DNA from 3 places in the Luteibacter sp. HAY1-4A genome. Region 3 is predicted to be linked to each of the others. Evidence: predicted binding sites of a transcription regulator. Region 3 holds the regulator's gene; each other region holds the start of a gene.
What was found. Region 3 encodes FliA, which starts transcription of late flagellar genes. Its sites were predicted from a motif close to TAAAGTTTNNCNNNCNNNGGCCGATAA; they were not measured.

Region 1 (6,403 bases), on a different contig from region 3:
CGGCGGCGACAATTATTCCGACACGCCCGAGGCACTGGGCGGCGGCGGTGCTCGCATCGCCTGCGGCGTGGTCAAGTAAGGAAGCGATGTCCCAGGCCGGTCTCTTCCGCGCGGAGCCCCTCGTGCTCGTCGACGACGAGCACGGGCGCTTCGCGTACGAGCCGGCCCTGATCCCGCAGGAAAGGGCGGCGGCCTGGTTCGCCAGCCTCATGGCGGACATTCCCTGGGAAGCCCAGCGGCGGTCGATGTACGGTCGCGAAGTGGACGTACCGCGGCTGGTGCAGCACTACGCGCTCGACGACCCCACCTTGCCGCCGGCGCTCGGCGAGGCGGCCAGGGAGGTCATCGCGCATACGCAGGTACCGTTCACCTCCGTGGGGCTCAACCTCTATCGCGACGGCCGCGACAGCGTGGCGCCGCATAACGATCATCTGGAAGAACTGACGGAAGGGGCGCCCATTGCCCTCCTGTCCCTCGGCGCGACGCGGCGCATGGTGTTGCGCGAACGAGAGGCACCGAAGCGCGCCTTCGATATCGACATGGAGCCGGGCAGCCTGCTCACGATGAGCTACGCCACTCAGTTTCACTACGACCACGGCATTCCCAAGACGCGAGCGGCCGTAGGCCCGCGCATCAGCCTCGCCTTCCGCGTGCGCCCGGGCGGCAAGGCCGGCGGCCGCCGTTACGTCTCACGCAAGCCGGCCAAGTGATGTAGGAGCCGCTATAGCGGCGAGAAACCAGCGGAGCGATGAAGCCGCGAGGTAAGTTCCCCTCGCCGCTATACGGCTCCTACAGCGGATGCTCAGAAAAGGTCGATGCTTCCGAGCGCCACCGACGACGCCAGTTCGCCGCGCGCGGTGAGCGATTCGTAGCCATACACGCTGTCGCGGCCGTTCTGCTTGGCGAAGTAGAGGGCCTTGTCGGCGCGGTCGAGCACGATCTCGGGGTAGTCGTTCTCGGTGATTCGCGCAAAGCCGATGCTGACCGTGACGTGGCCCACCTGCGGATAGGCATGGCCGGCAACGAACTGCCGAAACCGGTCGAGAACGGCTTGCGCCGCCTGTTCGTCGCGGGCCTCGATGAGCATCACGAATTCCTCGCCGCCGAAGCGGAAGAGGACATCGCCCTGGCGGAAGCTCGCGCGCATCTGCTGGGCGAGCATGAGGATCACCTCGTCGCCGTAGACGTGCCCGTAGGTATCGTTGATCCGTTTGAAGTGATCGATGTCGAGGATGGCGAGGAAGAGCTGCGAGGCATTGTCAGGGGACTGGCGCTGTTCCTTGCCGTCCGGAGCGGTGGATCGCGCCCGCTGCCGCTGGAGCTTGAGCAGCCGCTGCAGGCGTTGCTCGAAGCTGCGGCGGTTGTAGAGTCCGGTGAGCTTGTCGCGCTCGCTCTCGTTGAGCAGGGCGATGTAGTTGCCGTAGATGCGGGCGAAGCCCTCCACCATCGAACGGACCTCGTCCAGCGAATCGGGCGCTTCGAGCATGAGCGCGCCGATGGCCGCGTGCTCGCGCTGGATGGGAATGACCAGGCGGCTGCTGCCGTCCTCGGTCACGTCGCTGATCGGCTCCAGCGTTTCCATGGCACACACGATGGTGTCGATGGGGTCGCCCTCGCGGCCGGGGTCGATCGCTTCGACCACGAGCCCGCCGTCGGCCTTGCGCGAACACACCACGATGGACTCGACCGGATGCTGCAGGTCCTCGCCACGCTTGCACAGCGTGACGCTGCTGACGGGCACCAGTTCGGCCAGCGACAGCACCACGCTGTGGTCCAGGGCGTCGATGTCCCGGTGATGGGTGAACTCCGCCACCGAGTCGAGCAGACGGGACTCGGGCAGCGTGCCGACAAGGGCGTGCCACGGAGCTTTCATGACGGCGAGCTTTCCGCCGCCGACCCGTCGCGATTTGGACAACTGATTCGCACCGACCCCTTCCTCCCCCGAGAAAGGCCGCCACGACGGCGGCCCTGTGTGTCTGTCCGGCGATCCGGCGCGAGGACCCACAAAGGGTGTGTCGGCCGGAAAGGCGCCGACTTTAGGGGGAAAGCGGTGGGATGTAAAAAAATGTGAAGCCAGTCGCAGTTGCGTAGCTTCACAAATGTGAACGAATACGCTAGGGGTTCAATCGCCCTCGAGCCAGCCGCGCCATTTGAAGAACAGCACGGGCAGCAGGATGCTGAGCAGGATGGCCGCGATCGCCATGGGGTAGCCGTAGGTCCAGTCCAGTTCGGGCATCCGCTTGAAGTTCATGCCCCAGACGCCCGCCAGGATCACCGGTGGGATGGTCGCCACCGAGGTAACCGTGAGCACCTTCATCACGTGGTTCTGGTCGGTACTGATGAAGCCCAGGCTGGCGTCGAGCAGGAACTGCAGCTTGTTGGTGACCTGGTCGTCGAATTCGTCGAGGGTGCGCAGGTCGTGGTCCACCACGCGAAGCCGCAGCTCCACGTCGTCGGACATCCATTCCGGCTTCTTCGCGCGAACGAAGGACACGATGCGCTGCACGCCGAGCATGGACGAGCGGTTCCGGGCCTGCTCACCCTCCAGGCGGCCGACCTCCAGCATGCAGTTGCGCAGGGCGGGGGTGCCGACGCGGGTACGGGTGAAGATTCGGTCCGACAACTTCTTCAGGTCGGCCGAAACGTCTTCCATGCGCTTGGCGGCCAGGTTCACGATGGCCTCGATCAGCGTCGCCAGCGCGTCGGCACTGGATTCCCACTGATGCGACTCGCAGCTTTCGCTGGCGAGGTCGAAAGCCGGCGATGCCTCGAAACGCAGGGTCATGAGAACGTGGTGCGTCACCACGATCCCCACCGGCGCCGCGTGGTTGTTGCCGGTATCCGCGAAATAAGGGATGGAGAGATACATCGCGTCGTCGTCGGTGCGGATGCGGCTGGACAGCGCGAGGCTGACGATGTCCCCGCGTTCCGGTACGCGCAGCCCGGTAATCTCCGCCGCGCAGCGGCGTTCGTCTTCGCTGGGATCGAGGAGGTCGATCCAGATGGGCGTGGCCGGCTTGGCCATGCCCTTGGTCCACTGGACGGGTTGGCCTCGGTGGCCGTGTTCGTGAATGATCAGCACGTGGGGACTTGTCCTCGGCTTGAATGCGCAGGCAGTTTACGCCTGCGCTTAGTGTGGGAAGTGCAGAGGCGACCTGTTTGACGATATCGAGTCTTCCCACCGGGGGGCCGGAACGCGCATGCTTCGAAGGTCCCGACGGAGAACCCCCATGAGCGATGTCGCCAAACCCCTCGAAATCATCCACGACAGCAAGAAGCACGAGTTCTCGGTCGTGGTGGACGGCCATCACTGCGAAGTGGATTACGTCCTCGAGGACGACGTCATGATCATCACCCACACCGGCGTGCCCGATCCTGTCGGCGGCCGCGGTATTGCGAACCTGCTCACGCGCTTCGCGGTACAGGTGGCCCAGGAGAACAAGTGGAAGATTCGCCCCGCATGTTCTTACGCGGCCACGTGGTTCAAGCGGAATCCGGAGTACGCACACCTGCTGGCGTGAAATGCGAAGCGCCACCCTGCACGTGTCTTCATGTCCGTGTTAGGTTTCACGCTTCGCACACAGACCAGGGTCACCCATGCGTACGAAGTGGATCGCCGCCGCCGTCGTGCTTGCCTGCGCGGGTGCCGCCCATGCGGGCAGTTTCCCGGCCAGGACACCCGAGGATCCGCGGATAGCGACGATCCTGGAAGCCCTGGGCAAGGTGCGGTCGATCGAGTCGGTGTCGATCTCGCCCGACGCGAAGCACCTGGCCTGGACGGTGAAGACGGACGGCAAGCAGGTGCTGCAGGTGGCCGACGTGGACGGCGGCAACGCCCGCCGTGTCACCGCGACGAAGGGGTGCAGCGAGACGGAAGCCACCTGGGCCCCGGATTCCCGTCGCCTGGCCTTCCTCTCCGATTGCGCGGGCAAGGCGCCCGGCGTGGAGGAGGGCAGGCAGAACGACATCAGCGTGGTGGACGTGGCGGCCAAGACCGCACCGAAGCGCGTCACCCATCTCAAGGGCTACGTGCAAGGCCTTGAATGGCGTCCGGACGGGAAAGCCATCGGCTTCCTCTACGTGCCGAACGCCACGCGCCGTGCCAGCGCCACGGCAGCGGCCAAGCCGCAGCTTGGCGAGATCGGTGTCGAAGGCATCGAGGTTCAGGAGGTCGCGACAGTCGACCTCGCGGGCGGTGCCGTTCATACGCTTACCCCCGACGAACTGCATGTCTACGAATTCTCCTTCTCGCCCACCGGCGACCGCATCACGTACGTCGCGGCTCCGCCTCCCGGCGACAACAACTGGTGGGTGGCCAAGCTCTATGCGCAACCGGCCACCGCCGGCGCGAAGGCGGTCGCCCTCGTCGACACGGTGAAGCTCAGCGGTCCCCTGAAAGACCTGCAGATGGCCGTGCCGCGCTTTTCCCCGGACGGATCGCGCATTGCCTTCGTCGGTGGCCTCATGAGCGACCAGGGTTCCAATGGCGGCGACATCTGGACGGTCGCCTCCGCAGGCGGCGAACCCGTCGACGTCACCCCGGGCATCCATACCACGCCGGCATGGCTCGCCTGGACCGGCCCGGACCGCCTGCTGGTTGCCGAACATGCCGCGGGCATGAGCCGCGTCTCCAGTTACGCGCTCGCCGAAGGCGGTGCGAAGGCCACCACTCTGTTCGAAACACCGATGACCGTCGGCGACGGCCGCTTCTCGATGTCGCTCTCCCTGAGCGCCGACGCCGGCAAGGCCGCGTTTGCCGCCAGTTCGTTCGACAAGGCGCCGGAAGTGCAGGTCGCCACGCTGGACGGCAGCGCCACGCCCAAGGCGGTCACGTCGTTCAACGCCGGTCTGAAGCCGTCCTGGGGCAAAGCCGAATCGATCACCTGGACGAACGAGGGGCACGACGTCCAGGGCTGGCTGCTGTATCCGGCAAACTACGACCCGTCGAAGCGCTACGGCATGATCGTCTCCATCCATGGGGGCCCGGCTTCCATGGTGTCGCCGCGCTGGCCCGGCGTTGGGTACGGCGGCGCGCCGTTCTCCGCGCTGGGGTATTTCGTCTTCATGCCCAACCCCCGGGGCAGCTACGGCCAGGGCGAGGCGTTCGTCCAGGCCAACCGGAAAGACTTCGGCTATGGCGACATGCGCGACGTGCTCGCCGGCGTGGACGTCATCGAGAAGAACCACCCCGTGGACGACAAGCGCCTCGGCCTCACCGGCTGGAGCTACGGTGGCTTCATGACCATGTTCGGCGTGACCCAGACCGGGCGCTTCCGCGCGGCGGTCGCGGGCGCCGGCATCTCGAACTGGCAGAGCTATTACGGCCAGAACCTCATCGACCAGTGGATGAAGCCTTTCTTCGGGGCCTCCGTCTACGACAACCCGGCGGTGTACGCGAAGAGCTCGGCCATCAACTTCATCAAGGAAGTGAAGACCCCGACCCTGATCGTGGTGGGCGAGCGGGATGCCGAGTGTCCGGCGCCGCAGTCGTTCGAGTTCTGGCACGCCCTGCGGGCCCAGGGCGTGCCCACGTCCCTGGTGGTCTATCCGGGCGAGGGCCACGGTTTTGCGCGCGATGCCAACCGCCGCGACGTGCTGGCCCGGGCCCTGTCCTGGTTCGACCGCTACCTCTCGGGGAAGGATGGCTGAGCACCCGCTGGCCGGGCTGCGCGGCCCGGTGGATTGCGTTTTTCCACCGAGGCAGCATCATGCGTGAAGGGCCGGTCGTCTCATTCCGCGGAAGACGCCGGGACAATTCGTCGCGAGGAGCTAAAGTCGGGGGCGGTTGTGGCCGATAAACCGATGGACAAGTGGCATCGCGCCCGATCTTTTCCTGGGGTCCGCGGCGTCCTTGGATATTTCGTTGAATCCGTGGGCCGGCTGCTGTCCATGCTGGCCGGCGACGTGTCCCCTGAGCCGGGCCGGAGCGTGGTGTGCTGACACATCGTAGCGTCGAGATCGGCATGCACCTTGCCGAGTCGAAGTGCGCGCACTGGTCCGTCTTCGGGCCGGGCGAGATACCCGGCTGCGCCGGTTTCAGTACCGTGGGCGCCGGTCTCGGCTGGATGCTGGCCCTCGTGGTCGTCTGCGCCCTGGCCGCTGCGGTCATCGCGTGGCTGATCGGCCAGCGCAGGCGCCTCCACGCAAAGCTCGAAGACCCACGCGAACAGGCCAGCCGGGCGCTGGCCTTCCATGCCTACCACGACACGCTCACGGGCCTGCCTAACCGCGCCTACCTCATGCGCGAACTGGAAAAGGCCCTGGCGGCGCCGAACGTGGCACTGGCGGTGATGTTCATCGACCTCGACGGCTTCAAGTCCATCAACGACACCCTCGGCCACGAGGCGGGCGACACCTTCCTGCGCGCCGTGGCCTCGTCCCTGCGCAGCAGCGTGCGCGAGCG
Region 2 (6,403 bases), on a different contig from region 3:
GGTGGATCTCCTTGGACGAATACCCTCTGTTCTTCGACACCGAGAGATTTAAGGAAATTAATCGAGGATGGGCCGAGGCGGCATCGGGGCGCTTTGGCTACAAGTCGAAAAAAGCGCTGTTCAAGAAAATGATGAGTTGCTCGGTGCGCTGCGTTGAGAGTCTTGTGACATTGCGCCCTAGTGTGCATGTGAAGCTGGAAGCGTGGACTGGTGATGGTATCGATCCGTCACAGTACGTCGAGGTGTCGTTGCAAGAGAATGACGATGTGCTGGGAGAGCGCGTGCGGATGGCTCTATCTCGATGCAGATAGACGATTCAAGGATAAATTCCGAGGCTGATTTTTTACCTTTAGCTGGAGAAGTCGCTGGGGCTTTCGTACTACGGATGTAACTTTCATGCGCTTTGGGACACGCTTACCAGTGCGGGTGCGCTATAGACGCACTGGTACTTCGGACGCACCCGGCACAGCCTGCCTCCACACCCCAGGAAGCGGCACCACCCGACTTCCCGCAGAGTGCGCTGCAGGCGCGACGGTGAATGACAAGCCGGCGAGCATGATCCTGGATTTGAGGGTTCAGCCAGGAGGCGCCGCGGCTGCCGATCAGCTGATAGAGTTCGGCCGAGCTCGCGGCGTGACCGTTGTTGTCAAGGAATTCAAATGAAAAAGTGTCTCGAAATCATCTTCACCGGAAGGCAAGTTGAGGCGGCACGTTTGTGGGCGTTTATTGCCGACCAATCATGGGTATCTGGGCAGGTTTTTCTCTTTGGTCAAGAAGTGACGCCGAAAGTGCTGGAGAAGCGATTAAGAGCGAAGGGCAACATGGGGTTTGTGATTGAATCGAGTGGTCTGGTTTGGGACTTTGCGACCGTCGCTTCCTGGGATCATCAGATGTTTAGAATCAGCAGTGACGATTGGCGGTTGCTTGACCTTCAAGCGGTCGTGCGGTCTCTGTTTGAACAGGTGCCGTCGTTCGTGCAGGGATATTCATTCGTCTACGATTATTATCATTGGCAGAATGCGAGGGACTTGCTTGAGTTCGAGGGGTCCGGTATTGACATCTCAACCTTGAAGCTTGTCGATAACGGGGTGCCTTCACCTCTCAACGCTTTGGTAGTCGATACATCCCAAAATCCGATGCGACGAGTTCTTCGCAAGGGTTATGTTGAAATGGTCGCTTCGAGGATGTGGCTTTCGAATAGGGTTTTCCAGGTCCTGGGGCGCGATCTTGACCGCTCCGCGTTGAATCCTGGAGAGTTTCAGGTCGTCACGGACGGCGATCTTCTCCATGTTGAGTACCTGCTTGGTGATTTCAGATCAGCTGCCACAGCTGACGCTCAGAATGCCCTGCGCCGCGCTGTCTTTGGGGTTCAATGACTGTCGGTGCGCGAAGCGCCAATGAAGTGACCGGTTTTTCGTAAGCCGCTGCGTAGAAGCATTGTCCGCGCGCCGTTCAAATTCGGCGGGTGGAAGGTGGTCGGTCATGCCAAGGCGCGGCGCGGCTGACACCCGTACGCCAGGGAACGATGTTGCGCACCCACTTGCTGCAGCAGTGGTACGCGCTGTCCGATCCGGCAGCACGACACCACCTCCATGCGCCGGTTCGCCCGATTGTCGTTGTTGCAAGCGATTGCGATGAAACGACGATCCAGAATTTTCGCCATCCTCCAGAGCGGCACGGTCTGGCCGCACGGAATGTTTGAAGCCGCCAATGGTCGCCTGTCACGCCGCGGTCTTCTGTTGTGCCAGGGTACGACCATTGTGGAAAACGTAGTAACCGGGTGGGCAAAGTCGAGCGAGGGTATTGGTAGATGAAGGCTCAACTAAGTAGCCGACAACTAGAGAAGCTGCGGGAGCTCTGTCTTACTTTTGGAGCCGATCTCTCGTTAATTGCTAAGGCGCAACTAGGTACCGCTACTTCGGATGAAGTGGATATATTGTGTGAAGTGATAAATGACGAGTTTCTCGTCAAAGGAATAGATGACGACTTCGAGGCAAACGATTACGGGAAGGAGATGGAACTGTTGCTGGACGCGGTCAATACCGTCAGGTTGCGGTAGGAACCGGTACGCACCGCTTCCGCGGCCGTCTTGATCAAGCTGTCGGGAATGTACGTGTTACGCGCATCTATCAGTAAATAAAGCAGGCCGCCGAAGGCGAAGAACAGCACCACGGTCTGCACCACGGAGAGCGACACGAACAACTGCCACAGAAGCGATTTGCTTTTCACCAGGAGTCCCGCTGGGACCGCAAGCGGCGCGGCACGCCGGAACTCGAGCGTGCCCGGGATGGTGTCGCCGTGCGGGCCGGGATAAGGATTGCGACCGGTTCGCATGGTGGCACAGCTGGTATCGGCGTCGCTGCAGGGGGCGTCGACATGCCGGCTACCCTAAAGCTTTCCCCCACCAAGCCGATAAGACCATCGAACGACCCCCCGGGCGATGCGCGCCAAGGGTCCCAACGGTACGGACGATGGCGAAGAAATCCTCCAAAGACGCCCCTCGCGCCCCGCTGGCGCTGGATGCCGACCTGCGTATCGGCGCGGCGCCCACACTCCGCGACACGCTGTTGGGTGTCCTGGCTGCCGGCCAGCCCGTCGAACTCGACGGTGCGTCCGTGGCCCAGGTCGATACGGCCGCCCTGCAAGTGCTCGCGGCGTTCTCCCGCGATGCCCGTGCGGCGGGCCTGCCCGTCGCCTGGACCGGTGTCAGCGATCCTCTCCGGCGCGGCGTGGCCGTGCTGGGCCTTGATGCTTTGATCGAACTGCCGGCCCACGCCGGCGTGAACTGAAGGTGCTCCGATGGCAAAGATTCTTGCGGTAGACGACTCGGCCTCCATGCGCAGCATGGTCGCTTTCACCCTGCGTGGCGCGGGCCATGACGTCGAAGAGGCCGACAACGGCCAGGCGGCGCTCGACTCGGCCGGCAACCACAAGTTCGACCTGATCCTTGCCGACGTGAACATGCCGGTGATGGACGGCATCACGATGGTGCGCGAGATCCGCACGCGTCCGGGTTACAGCGGCGTGCCGATCCTCATGCTCACCACCGAGTCCAACCCGGAAAAGAAGATGGAAGGCAAGGCCGCCGGCGCCACCGGTTGGCTGGTGAAGCCGTTCGACCCCGACCAGTTGCTGGCCACCGTGGCCCGCGTGCTCGGTTAATCCGTACCAAGACGTTCCGGCAATCCAGGATCCACCCCCATGTCCAAAGTCGATCTGGCGCAATTCCACAAGGCGTTCCATGAAGAGAGCCTCGACGGTCTCGACGCCATGGAGCAGGCGCTCCTCGCCTTGGACGAGGGTGCCGACGATCCGGAACTGATCAACGTGGTGTTCCGTGCCGCCCACTCGATCAAGGGTGGCGCGGCCACGTTCGGTTTTACCGATGTGGCCGCCTTCACGCACGTCGCCGAGAACCTGATGGACGAGGTCCGCAGCGGCCGCCGTCCGATGGAAAAGGCCGTGGTGGAGCTCCTGCTGCGCTCGGGCGACACCGTGCGCGACATGCTTGCCCTGTCGATGGCCGGCAAACCGGCCGCCACGGCGGAAAGCCAGGCGCTGCTGGCAGAACTTTCGGCCATGGTGTCCGGTGGTGCCGCTGCGGCACCTGCCGCAGCGAAAGCCGCCGCCCCGGCCGAAGCCATCGAAGGCTGGGACATCGCCTTCCGTCCCTTCGACTACCTGCTGAAGACGGGTAACGATCCGGCCCGCATGTTCCGCGAACTCGGCGCCCTCGGCCCGCTTCGCGTCGAATGCGATGCCGGCAAGCTTCCCGCGCTGGCCGACATGGACGCCTCGTCGTCCTACCTCGGCTGGACGCTCCACCTCGATGCCGGTGCCAAGCGCGCGGCCGTCGAGGGCGTGTTCGATTGGGTGGACGGCGATTGCGATCTCACCCTCACGCCCCGCGTTGCCGCGCCCGCGCCGGTCGCCGCCACGCCGGCAGCCCCGTCCGCGCCGCGTGCCGTGCGCGACGTGGCCACGAACAGCGAAGCCAGTTCCGTCCGCGTCGGCATCGAGAAGATCGATACGCTGATCAACCTCGTGGGCGAACTAGTCATCACCCAGTCCATGCTCAGCCAGTTCCACGACGGTGTGGACGCATCGCAGCTGGAAATGCTCCGCCATGGCCTCGCCCAGCTGGGCCGCCATACGCGCGAGCTGCAGGAAAGCGTGATGAGCATCCGTATGCTGCCCATCAGCACGGTGTTCAACCGCTTCCCGCGCCTGGTCCGCGACCTGGCGCAGAAGCTGGACAAGAAAGTGGTGCTCGACCTGCGCGGCGAGACTACCGAGTTGGACAAGACCGTGCTCGAGAAGATCGGCGATCCGCTGGTCCACCTCGTGCGCAACGCCATCGACCATGGCCTGGAAGTGCCGGCCAAGCGCCTTGCCGCCGGCAAGTCCGACACGGGCACGCTGCGCATGGAGGCCTTCCATCGCGGCGGTTCCATCGTGGTGGAAGTGGCCGACGACGGCGCGGGTCTCAACCGCGACGCCATCGTGGCCAAGGCTGTGCAGCGCGGCATCATCGCTTCGGGCGACGGCATGTCCGACGACGCCGTGGCCGAACTGATCTTCGAGGCGGGCTTCTCTACCGCTGCCGCCACCACCGATCTCTCGGGTCGTGGCGTGGGCATGGATGTGGTCCGCCGCAACGTCATGGATCTGGGCGGCACCGTCGCCATCCGCAGCACGCAGGGCAGCGGCACCACCTTCACCATCACGCTGCCGCTCACGCTCGCGATCATCGACGGTCTCACGGCCGCGGTGGGCGAGGAGACCTACATCGTGCCGCTGGTGTCCATCGTGGAATCGGTGCAGGTGAAGCCGGATGCCGTGCGCAGCGTGGCGGGTGGCGGCGAGCTGTTCCGCTTCCGCGATCATTGGCTGCCGATCGTGCGCTTGTTCGACGTGTTCGGTTGTGATGGCCGCCGCCGCGCCGTCGACGAAGGCATCGTCATCGTGGTGGAAGGCGAGGGCACCCGCATCGGCCTGTTCGTGGACGAGTTGATCGGCCAGCAGCAGGCGGTGGTCAAGTCGCTCGAGGCCAATTACCGCCGCGTGGCCGGCATCTCCGGCGCCACCATCCTGGCCGATGGCTCCGTCGCGTTGATTGCCGACGTGACGGGCCTCGTGCGCATGCAGGGCCGCCGCAAGGCGGCCTGACAAGGGCTCGCATTGGGGCACATGGGTTCTCCCACCGGCAGCCGTGCTCTGTGTGGCAGCCGCTTCAGCGGCGATGGGGGCTCGCGGCAAGCAGGCCCGCTGCCGCGGGATCGCCGGCATAGCCGGCTCCCACAGCCGGCTCTCACAAGGTTCCTGTAACCGAGTCCTTCGGGGCTGCTGTGGCCGGCTTTCACAGGGCCGCGGCTGTACCGGAATGGTCCTTCCACCGCGTCCAATTCCCCCTCAAGTCCCCGCGGCCGCGGCCGATACCCCAAGGGAAGGGGTCCCGAACCGCCGATCCGATCCGCCGTGGGAACGACATGAACGAGCACGCCAATACCGCCAGCGCCGCGTCCGACGAGGCCGCGCAATACCTCACAGTGAACCTCGGCAACGAGGAATACGGCGTCGATATCCTCGCCGTCCGCGAAATCCGCGGCTGGACACCGGTCACCCGCATTCCGCAAGCCCCGTCCTACGTCCTCGGCGTACTGAACCTCCGCGGCGCCATCGTTCCGGTGCTGGACCTGCGCCTGCGCTTCGGCCTGGACCGCGAGGAATACACCGCCACCACGGTCTGCGTGATCGTCATGGTCGCCGGTCGCCAGTTCGGCGTGGTGGTGGATGCCGTCTCGGACGTCGTCGATGTCGCGCCGGGTGCAGTGCGTCCGGTGCCGGACATGGGTACGACCGTCGACACCGAATACCTGAAGGGCCTGACCTCCGTCGGCGAGCGCATGGTGCTGCTGCTCGACGTTGATCGCCTGCTGCAGCCGCAGGACGCCCAGATGCTGGAGGCCGCGCTGGCCTCTACGGATGTAAAAGCCGTCGCCTGAGCCGCCGACGCGAGGGGGTGCCAGCCCTTTCGCGTGTAACCCCGGTTCGCCCTTGTCGCACTTTGCCGATTGGAATCGCAATGAAGAAGTTCAAGTTCAAAATGCCCGCCCTGACCGTCCGAGGCCGCCTCTACGGAGTGCTTGGCCTGCTCGCGCTCATGCTCTTCGGTGGTGCGGCCATTGGCCTCGGCGCCATGCACTTCCAGAACGAAGGCATGCGCCAGATCTACGAGGAAGAACTGGTGCCGGCTGAAATGCTGACGCGCATCAACTCGCAATCGCTCATGTCGTTCGTCGTCCTCGGCGAGGCGGCGGCAAAGGTCGGGAGTCCTGATCAGGTAAAGCAGAAGGTCGCGGAGTTCCAGAAGTACCAGGAAGAGATGAACGCGACGAAGGCG
Region 3 (6,403 bases):
CCAAGCGCGAAGAACCGCCGATGCGCGCCGTCCTCGACGAGGCCGGGCGTGCCGCGCGCATCGACCAGGCTCGTGCCGCGACGGCCGCCGCCGTCGAGCGCGCTGCGAAGTCGGGTGCCCCTGCCAACGGCAACGCGCCGCAGCGACAGTCGAGCGCGGCGCTGGCCGCCAGCGTCGCCGACGTGGTGCGTGCCGCCACCGTGGTGCCGAACAACGACGCCGCCGTGAACGGCGTGCGCGCCGAAATCAACAACCTGCGCGAGATGCTCGAGGTGCAGCTCTCCACGCTCGCGTGGAACCAGATGGATCGCGAGCAGCCGCTGCGTGCCCGCGTACTGCGCGAGATGACCCGCCTCGGCATCGACGGCGACGTGGCCCGCGCGCTCTGCGCCGAGCTGCCGCCCGGCATGACCCCCGACCAGGCGCGTTACCTGCCGCTGGGCCTGCTCTCGCGCAACATCCGCACGAGCGGCCGCAACTTCGACACGGTGGGTGGCGGCGTCACGGCGCTTGTCGGCACCACCGGCGTCGGCAAGACCACCACGATCGCCAAGCTCGCCGCGCGCGCCGTGCTGCGCCATGGCGCATCGAACGTTGCGCTGATCAGCGCCGACCAGTACCGCATCGGCGCCGGTGCCCAGCTCGAACATTACGGCCGCCTGCTTGGCGTGCGCGTGTTCAATGCCCACGACGCCACCAGCCTGCGCAACGTGCTGCTCCAGTTGCGCGGCCGGCACACCGTGCTCGTTGATACCGCCGGCCTGGCCGGCAACGATCCCAAGCTGCAGCAGCAATTCGAAACCCTGCGCGCTACGTCCGACGTGCGCGTATGCCTTGTGCTGGCGGCCAATGCGCAGGCGCAGGCCATCGACAGTGCCATTCGCGCCTACGCGCCGCTGGCACCGCAGAGCGCCATCCTCACCAAGCTCGACGAGGCGCCGTTGATTGGTGGTGCACTCTCGGCCCTGATCCGCCACAGCATGCCGCTGGACTACACGACGGACGGGCAGCGCGTGCCCGAGGACATCGCCTCGGCGGACGCGCGCAAGCTGGTCTGTTTCGCGGCCCAGCTGCTGAAGCAGCACAACGAAGAACCCGACGACGCCTTGCTGGCCGAACGTTTCGGCACGGCGACCGCCGCACTGGCCTGACGGCCCCACGGAACACAGACAGAACACATACGGGCAGTGACTTCCTTCATGAGCACACACGTCGATTCCACCCAGGCCGCCGGCCTCAACTGGCTCGCCGACCGTCGTCCCACCCGCAGCATCGCGATCGCGGGCGGCAAGGGCGGCGTCGGCAAGACCACGGTGGCGGTCAACCTCGGCATGGCGCTCGCGATGGGTGGCCGTGACGTCCTCCTCCTGGACGCGGACCTCGCCATGGCGAACATCGACGTCCTGCTCGGCCTGCAGCCCACGCGCCACCTGGGCCACATGCTGGAAGGCGACTGCCGCATCGAGGATCTGATCCTCGAAGCCGCTCACGGCCTGAAGGTGATCCCGGCCACGTCCGGCACGCGGCGCATGGCGCAGCTGCCGAACATCGAGCACGCCGCGGTCATCCGGGCGTTCGACGAATACCCGCTGGCTCCGGAGTACCTGATCGTCGATACCGCCGCCGGCATCTCCGACAGCGTGTCGATGTTCGCGGCGGCCTCGGACGAGGTGGTGGTGGTGGTCTGCGACGAACCCGCGTCGCTCACCGACGCCTACGCGCTGATCAAGGTCATGAGCCGCGAGTTCGACGTCAACCGCTTCCGCATCGTGGCGAACATGGTCCGCCACGCCCAGGAGGGCCGCCAGCTGTTCGAGAAGCTGTCCCGGGTGACCAATCGCTTCCTCGACGTGTCCCTGGATTTCATGGGCATGGTTCCGCACGACGAATACCTGCGCCAGGCCATCCGCCGCCAGTCGGCCGTGGTCGACGCATGGCCGAGCAGCCGGTCCGCGGTCGGATTCAAGAATCTGGCCAGGTCGGTCGATACATGGGGTGAACCCGAACCCCGGGCACAGGGTCGCATCGGCTTTTTCGCCGAGCGGTCCCACTTGGGAGGAGGGCTGCCACTGTGAGCGTCGCGACCGAATATCTGGAAATCACGCGTATCCCGGCGGATCAACTGGTAAAGACCCACGCGCCGCTGGTGCGCCGTATCGCCTATCACCTGATGGGCAGGCTGCCGCCAAGCGTGGATGCGAACGACCTCATGCAGGCCGGAATGATCGGACTGCTCGAGGCCGCAAGAAATTACTCGCCGACTCGCGCGGCCAGCTTCGAAACCTATGCGGGTATCCGCATACGTGGCGCCATGCTGGACGAACTGCGCAAGACGGACTGGACCCCGCGCTCCGTCCACCGGAAGTTGCGCGAGGTGGCGGAGGTGACGCGGCAGATCGAAAACGAGACGGGTGGCGACGCCGAAGACGCCGAGGTGATGAAGCGGCTGGGCATCGACGCCATGGAATACAACCAGATCCTGGCGGACGCGGCGAGCGCGCGGTTGTTGAGCCTGACGGCGCCGGAAGGCGACGAGGGCGCGGCGATCGACGTAGCCGATCCGGACGCGACGGGTCCGGAAGGCATGTTCGAGCAGGAAGGCCTGCGGGACGCCCTGGCGCAGTCGATCGACGGGCTGCCCGAGCGCGAAAAGCTGGTCATGTCGCTGTACTACGATGAAGAACTCAACCTGAAGGAAATCGGTGCGGTGCTGGGTGTGAGCGAGTCGCGGGTGTGCCAGATCCACGGCCAGGCCCTCATTCGCCTCCGTGCACGCATGTCGGGTTGGAAAGACAAGCATTGACGAACGCGCAGTAGCAAGGCGGAGATAAGTTTTGGACAAGAACATGAAGATCCTCGTGGTGGACGATTTCTCCACCATGCGACGCATCGTCAGGAACCTCCTGGTGGAACTGGGTTTCACCAACACCCTGATCCAGGAGGCCGAGGACGGCAACGCCGCATTGGCACTGCTGCGCGCGCAGCCGATCGACCTCGTGGTCACGGACTGGAACATGCCGAACATGACCGGCATCGACCTGCTCCGCGCCATTCGCGCCGACGCGGCCCTGAAGTCGCTGCCGGTGCTGATGGTCACCGCGGAAAACAACCGCGACCAGATCATCGCCGCCGCGCAGAGCGGCGTGAACGGCTATGTCGTCAAGCCGTTCACCGCGGTCACGCTGAAGGAAAAACTCGACAAGATCTTCGAACGACTCGCTGCGGCCGCGGGCTAAGGAACGACGATGAACACCATGCTTTCCACCGGCCACGACGTGGCACCCGAACTGCGCGAGCTGCTTGGCGCCGACGATCCGGCCGCCTTCGAGCAAGCGCTGGACAACCTCCTGCGCACGCGCGAACAACACCTGTTCCTGGCGCTCGGCCACCTCGCGCGCGACCTGCACGAGTCGGCCCGCCGCCTCGCGGCCGACATTTCCCACGACGGCGTGCCGGGCAACATGAGCGATGCGCGCAAGCACCTGCGCGACGTGCTTGAAATGAGTTCGCAGGCGGCCCATCGCACACTCGACTTCAGCGAAAAGCTGCGTCCTCAGGCCCAGGCGCTCGCCCGCCAGGCCGATGAAGTGCTGGTGCTCGACCAGGCCGATCCGGCCTTCGCCACCAATGCCACGGCGCTCGCCGTGCGCGTGGGCGACTTCGCGCAAAGCTGCGACATCGGCTTCGGCGAGATGGTCGAAGCCCAGTCGTGGCAAGACCTCTCCGGCCAGCGCGTGGCCCAGGTGGAGGCCTTCATGGCCAAGGTCGAGTCCTCGCTGGTGGAACTCGTGCGCCTCACCGGCTCGCTCGCGGGCGGGTCGGCGCCGGCCGCCGACAAGGTCAGCCAGGACGAAGTGGATCGCCTCCTCAGCGAATTCGGCTTCTGAGCGCCCTATGAGCGTGGAGCTGGACAACGAGCTGCTCAACGTCTTCCTGATCGAGGCGCGGGAACTGCTCGAGAGCCTGGGCGAGCAGCTCGTGGACCTCGAGTCTTCGCCGGAAGACGCCGAACTGCTGAACGCGGTATTCCGCGCGTTCCACACCGTGAAGGGCGGTGCGGGCTTCCTCGGCCTCAATCCGATGGTGGAGCTCTGCCACCGCGCCGAGGATCTCCTGAACGAGGCGCGCAACGGAGCCATCGTGCTCAACGCGGGCTTCATGGACGCCTTGCTGGAGTCGCTCGACCTTCTCAACGACATGATGCGTGCCGCCGACGGCGGCATGCCGATCGATGCCGCGCCGCGTTCGCTGCTCGATCGCCTGCTCATTCCGGGCCGCGCCGTATCGGCGCCTCCGGTGGCGCTCACCGCACCGGTGGCCGCGCCCGCCGCCGGCACCGTGCCGTCGCGCCCGTACGATCCCATCGAAGACGAATTCGAGGCGATGCTCGACGCCGCGCGCAGTGAGCGCGAGCCCGCGCCTGCTTCGTCGGGCACCATTTCCGACGACGAGTTCGAGGCGCTGCTCGATTCCCTCTACGGTACCGGGGCACCCGGGGCCGAGCCGGATGCATCCGAGACCATGGCGCCGGTCGTGGCTGCCACGCCGGCACCGGTCGCGGCAGACCCCAACGGCATCAGCGACGACGAGTTCGAAGCGCTGCTCGACAGCCTGCACGGCACCGCCGCGCCGGGTGCGGCCGCCGTCGCCGCCACGGCGGAAGCGGCCGTCGCCGCGCCGCCTCCGGTGGCTCCGGCTCCGCAGGCGGCTCCCGCGCCTAAGGCCGCGCCCGCTCCGGCGACCGAGAAACGGCAGGCCTCTACGGCCGACACCACCGTTCGCGTCGACACCCATCGCCTCGACGGTCTCGTCGATGCGGCAGGCGAGCTCGTGCTGGTGCGCAACCGCCTCACCAGCCTCGCGCCGCGCGGCACCAACGATCCGATGGAACGTGCCATCGGCGAACTCGAACGCGTCGCCGAAGACTTGCAGAACGCCGTGTTGCGCATGCGCATGCAGCCGGTGGGCAAGCTGTTCTCGCGGTTCCCCCGCATCGTCCGCGACCTGGCGCGGCAGCTCGGCAAGGAGATCGAGCTGGTCACGGAAGGCGAGGACACCGATATCGATCGCACCGTGGTGGAGGCTCTCGCCGATCCGCTGGTGCACCTGTTGCGCAATGCCGTGGACCACGGCATCGAAATGCCAGACGTGCGCGCCCGCGAAGGCAAGCCGCGCGGCGGCACGGTACGGCTGGCCGCTGGCCAGTTCGGCGACCGCATCGTCATCACGGTAACCGACGACGGCAAGGGCATGGATCCGGAGGTCCTGCGCCGCAAGGCCGTCGAAAAGGGCCTGATGGACGAGGAACAGGCTGCCCGTCTCGACGAGCGCGAGTGCTACGAGATCGTGTTCCGCCCGGGCTTTTCCACCGCCAGCCAGGTCTCGGATATCTCCGGCCGTGGCGTCGGCATGGACGTGGTCAAGACCAAGATCGTCGAACTCGGCGGCACGTTGTCGATCGACTCGCGCGTGGGCCACGGCAGCACGGTGCGGCTGTCCGTGCCGCTCACGCTGGCCATCCTGCGCGTGCTGATGGTGCGCGTGGGCAATCGTCTTCTTTCGCTGCCGCTGTCGAACGTGGCCGAGGTCTTCGAGCTCGTGCCCGGCCAGATCCAGGAACTGGACGGCCGCATCGTCGCGTCGCATCGCCACCGTGCGCTGCCGCTCGCCGATCTCGGCCGCTGGGCCGGTGCGGCGGGGAAGGGCGGCCACGTCGTCGTGGTGCAGATCGGCCACCAGACGCTCGGTTGCCTCGTTGACGAAGTGCTCGGGCGCGAAGACGTCATGGCCAAGCCCCTCGGTCCGTTCCTCAAGGACGTGCCGGGCGTGGCCGGCGCCACCATCACCGGCGACGGCCGCATCTCCCTCGTGCTCGACCTCGCGGGTCTTGCCGACGATGGCGACCAGGTCCTGCCCACACTGAGGATGGCTGTCTGATATGGATATCGTGAGCGTCGTCGGCACGATCCTGGCCTTCGTGGTCATCATCCTGGGCACCATCCTCAAGGGGTCGAGCCTCGACGCCTTGTGGAATCCGGCCGCGTTCATCATCGTTTTCGTCGGTACTTTCGCGGCGCTGCTCGTGCAGACACCGGGCGCGGTGCTCAAGCGCGCCTGGAGCATGCTGCCCTGGGTGTACCGCCCGCCGGATATCGAGTCCGAAGACCTCGTCAGCCGCATCGTCGGCTGGAGCGAAATTTCCCGGCGCACGGGCCTGCTGGGCCTGGAGCCCGCCATCGAGCGCGAAACCGATCCCTTCATTCGCAAGGGGTTGCAGCTGCTCGTGGACGGCACCGAACCGGACGCCATGCGCTCCGTGCTCGAAGTGGAGGTGTTCGCACGCGAACATACCGACATCGAGGCGGCCAAGGTTTTCGAGAACGCGGGTGCCTATTCACCCACC

Region 1: a site for FliA is predicted at 2,013-2,039, ahead of ACPYOD_RS05270 (GGDEF domain-containing protein). Genes of this name have one in related genera too.
Region 2: a site for FliA is predicted at 2,390-2,416, ahead of ACPYOD_RS01440 (STAS domain-containing protein). Genes of this name have one in related genera too.

What each region holds. Positions count from the first base shown of each region.
Region 1 is NZ_JBNDHZ010000011.1:3,964-10,366, forward strand. It holds gene sodC (superoxide dismutase [Cu-Zn] SodC) at 1-79, shown strand, start outside; gene ACPYOD_RS05265 (alpha-ketoglutarate-dependent dioxygenase AlkB family protein) at 87-710, shown strand; gene ACPYOD_RS05270 (GGDEF domain-containing protein) at 803-1,873, opposite strand; gene ACPYOD_RS05275 (CorA family divalent cation transporter) at 2,123-3,082, opposite strand; gene ACPYOD_RS05280 (GNAT family N-acetyltransferase) at 3,231-3,521, shown strand; gene ACPYOD_RS05285 (alpha/beta hydrolase family protein) at 3,598-5,649, shown strand; gene ACPYOD_RS05290 (putative bifunctional diguanylate cyclase/phosphodiesterase) at 5,934-6,403, shown strand, end outside.
Region 2 is NZ_JBNDHZ010000003.1:326-6,728, reverse strand. It holds gene ACPYOD_RS01455 (contact-dependent growth inhibition system immunity protein) at 1-311, shown strand, start outside; gene ACPYOD_RS01450 (hypothetical protein) at 660-1,376, shown strand; gene ACPYOD_RS01445 (hypothetical protein) at 2,002-2,334, opposite strand; gene ACPYOD_RS01440 (STAS domain-containing protein) at 2,472-2,789, shown strand; gene ACPYOD_RS01435 (response regulator) at 2,800-3,162, shown strand; gene ACPYOD_RS01430 (chemotaxis protein CheA) at 3,202-5,169, shown strand; gene ACPYOD_RS01425 (chemotaxis protein CheW) at 5,490-6,005, shown strand; partial or broken gene ACPYOD_RS01420 (MCP four helix bundle domain-containing protein) at 6,086-6,403, shown strand, end outside.
Region 3 is NZ_JBNDHZ010000010.1:32,073-38,475, reverse strand. It holds gene flhF (flagellar biosynthesis GTPase FlhF) at 1-1,151, shown strand, start outside; gene ACPYOD_RS04915 (P-loop NTPase) at 1,200-2,075, shown strand; gene ACPYOD_RS04910 (RNA polymerase sigma factor FliA) at 2,072-2,803, shown strand; gene cheY (chemotaxis response regulator CheY) at 2,835-3,236, shown strand; gene ACPYOD_RS04900 (protein phosphatase CheZ) at 3,246-3,887, shown strand; gene ACPYOD_RS04895 (chemotaxis protein CheA) at 3,895-5,937, shown strand; gene ACPYOD_RS04890 (flagellar motor protein) at 5,939-6,403, shown strand, end outside.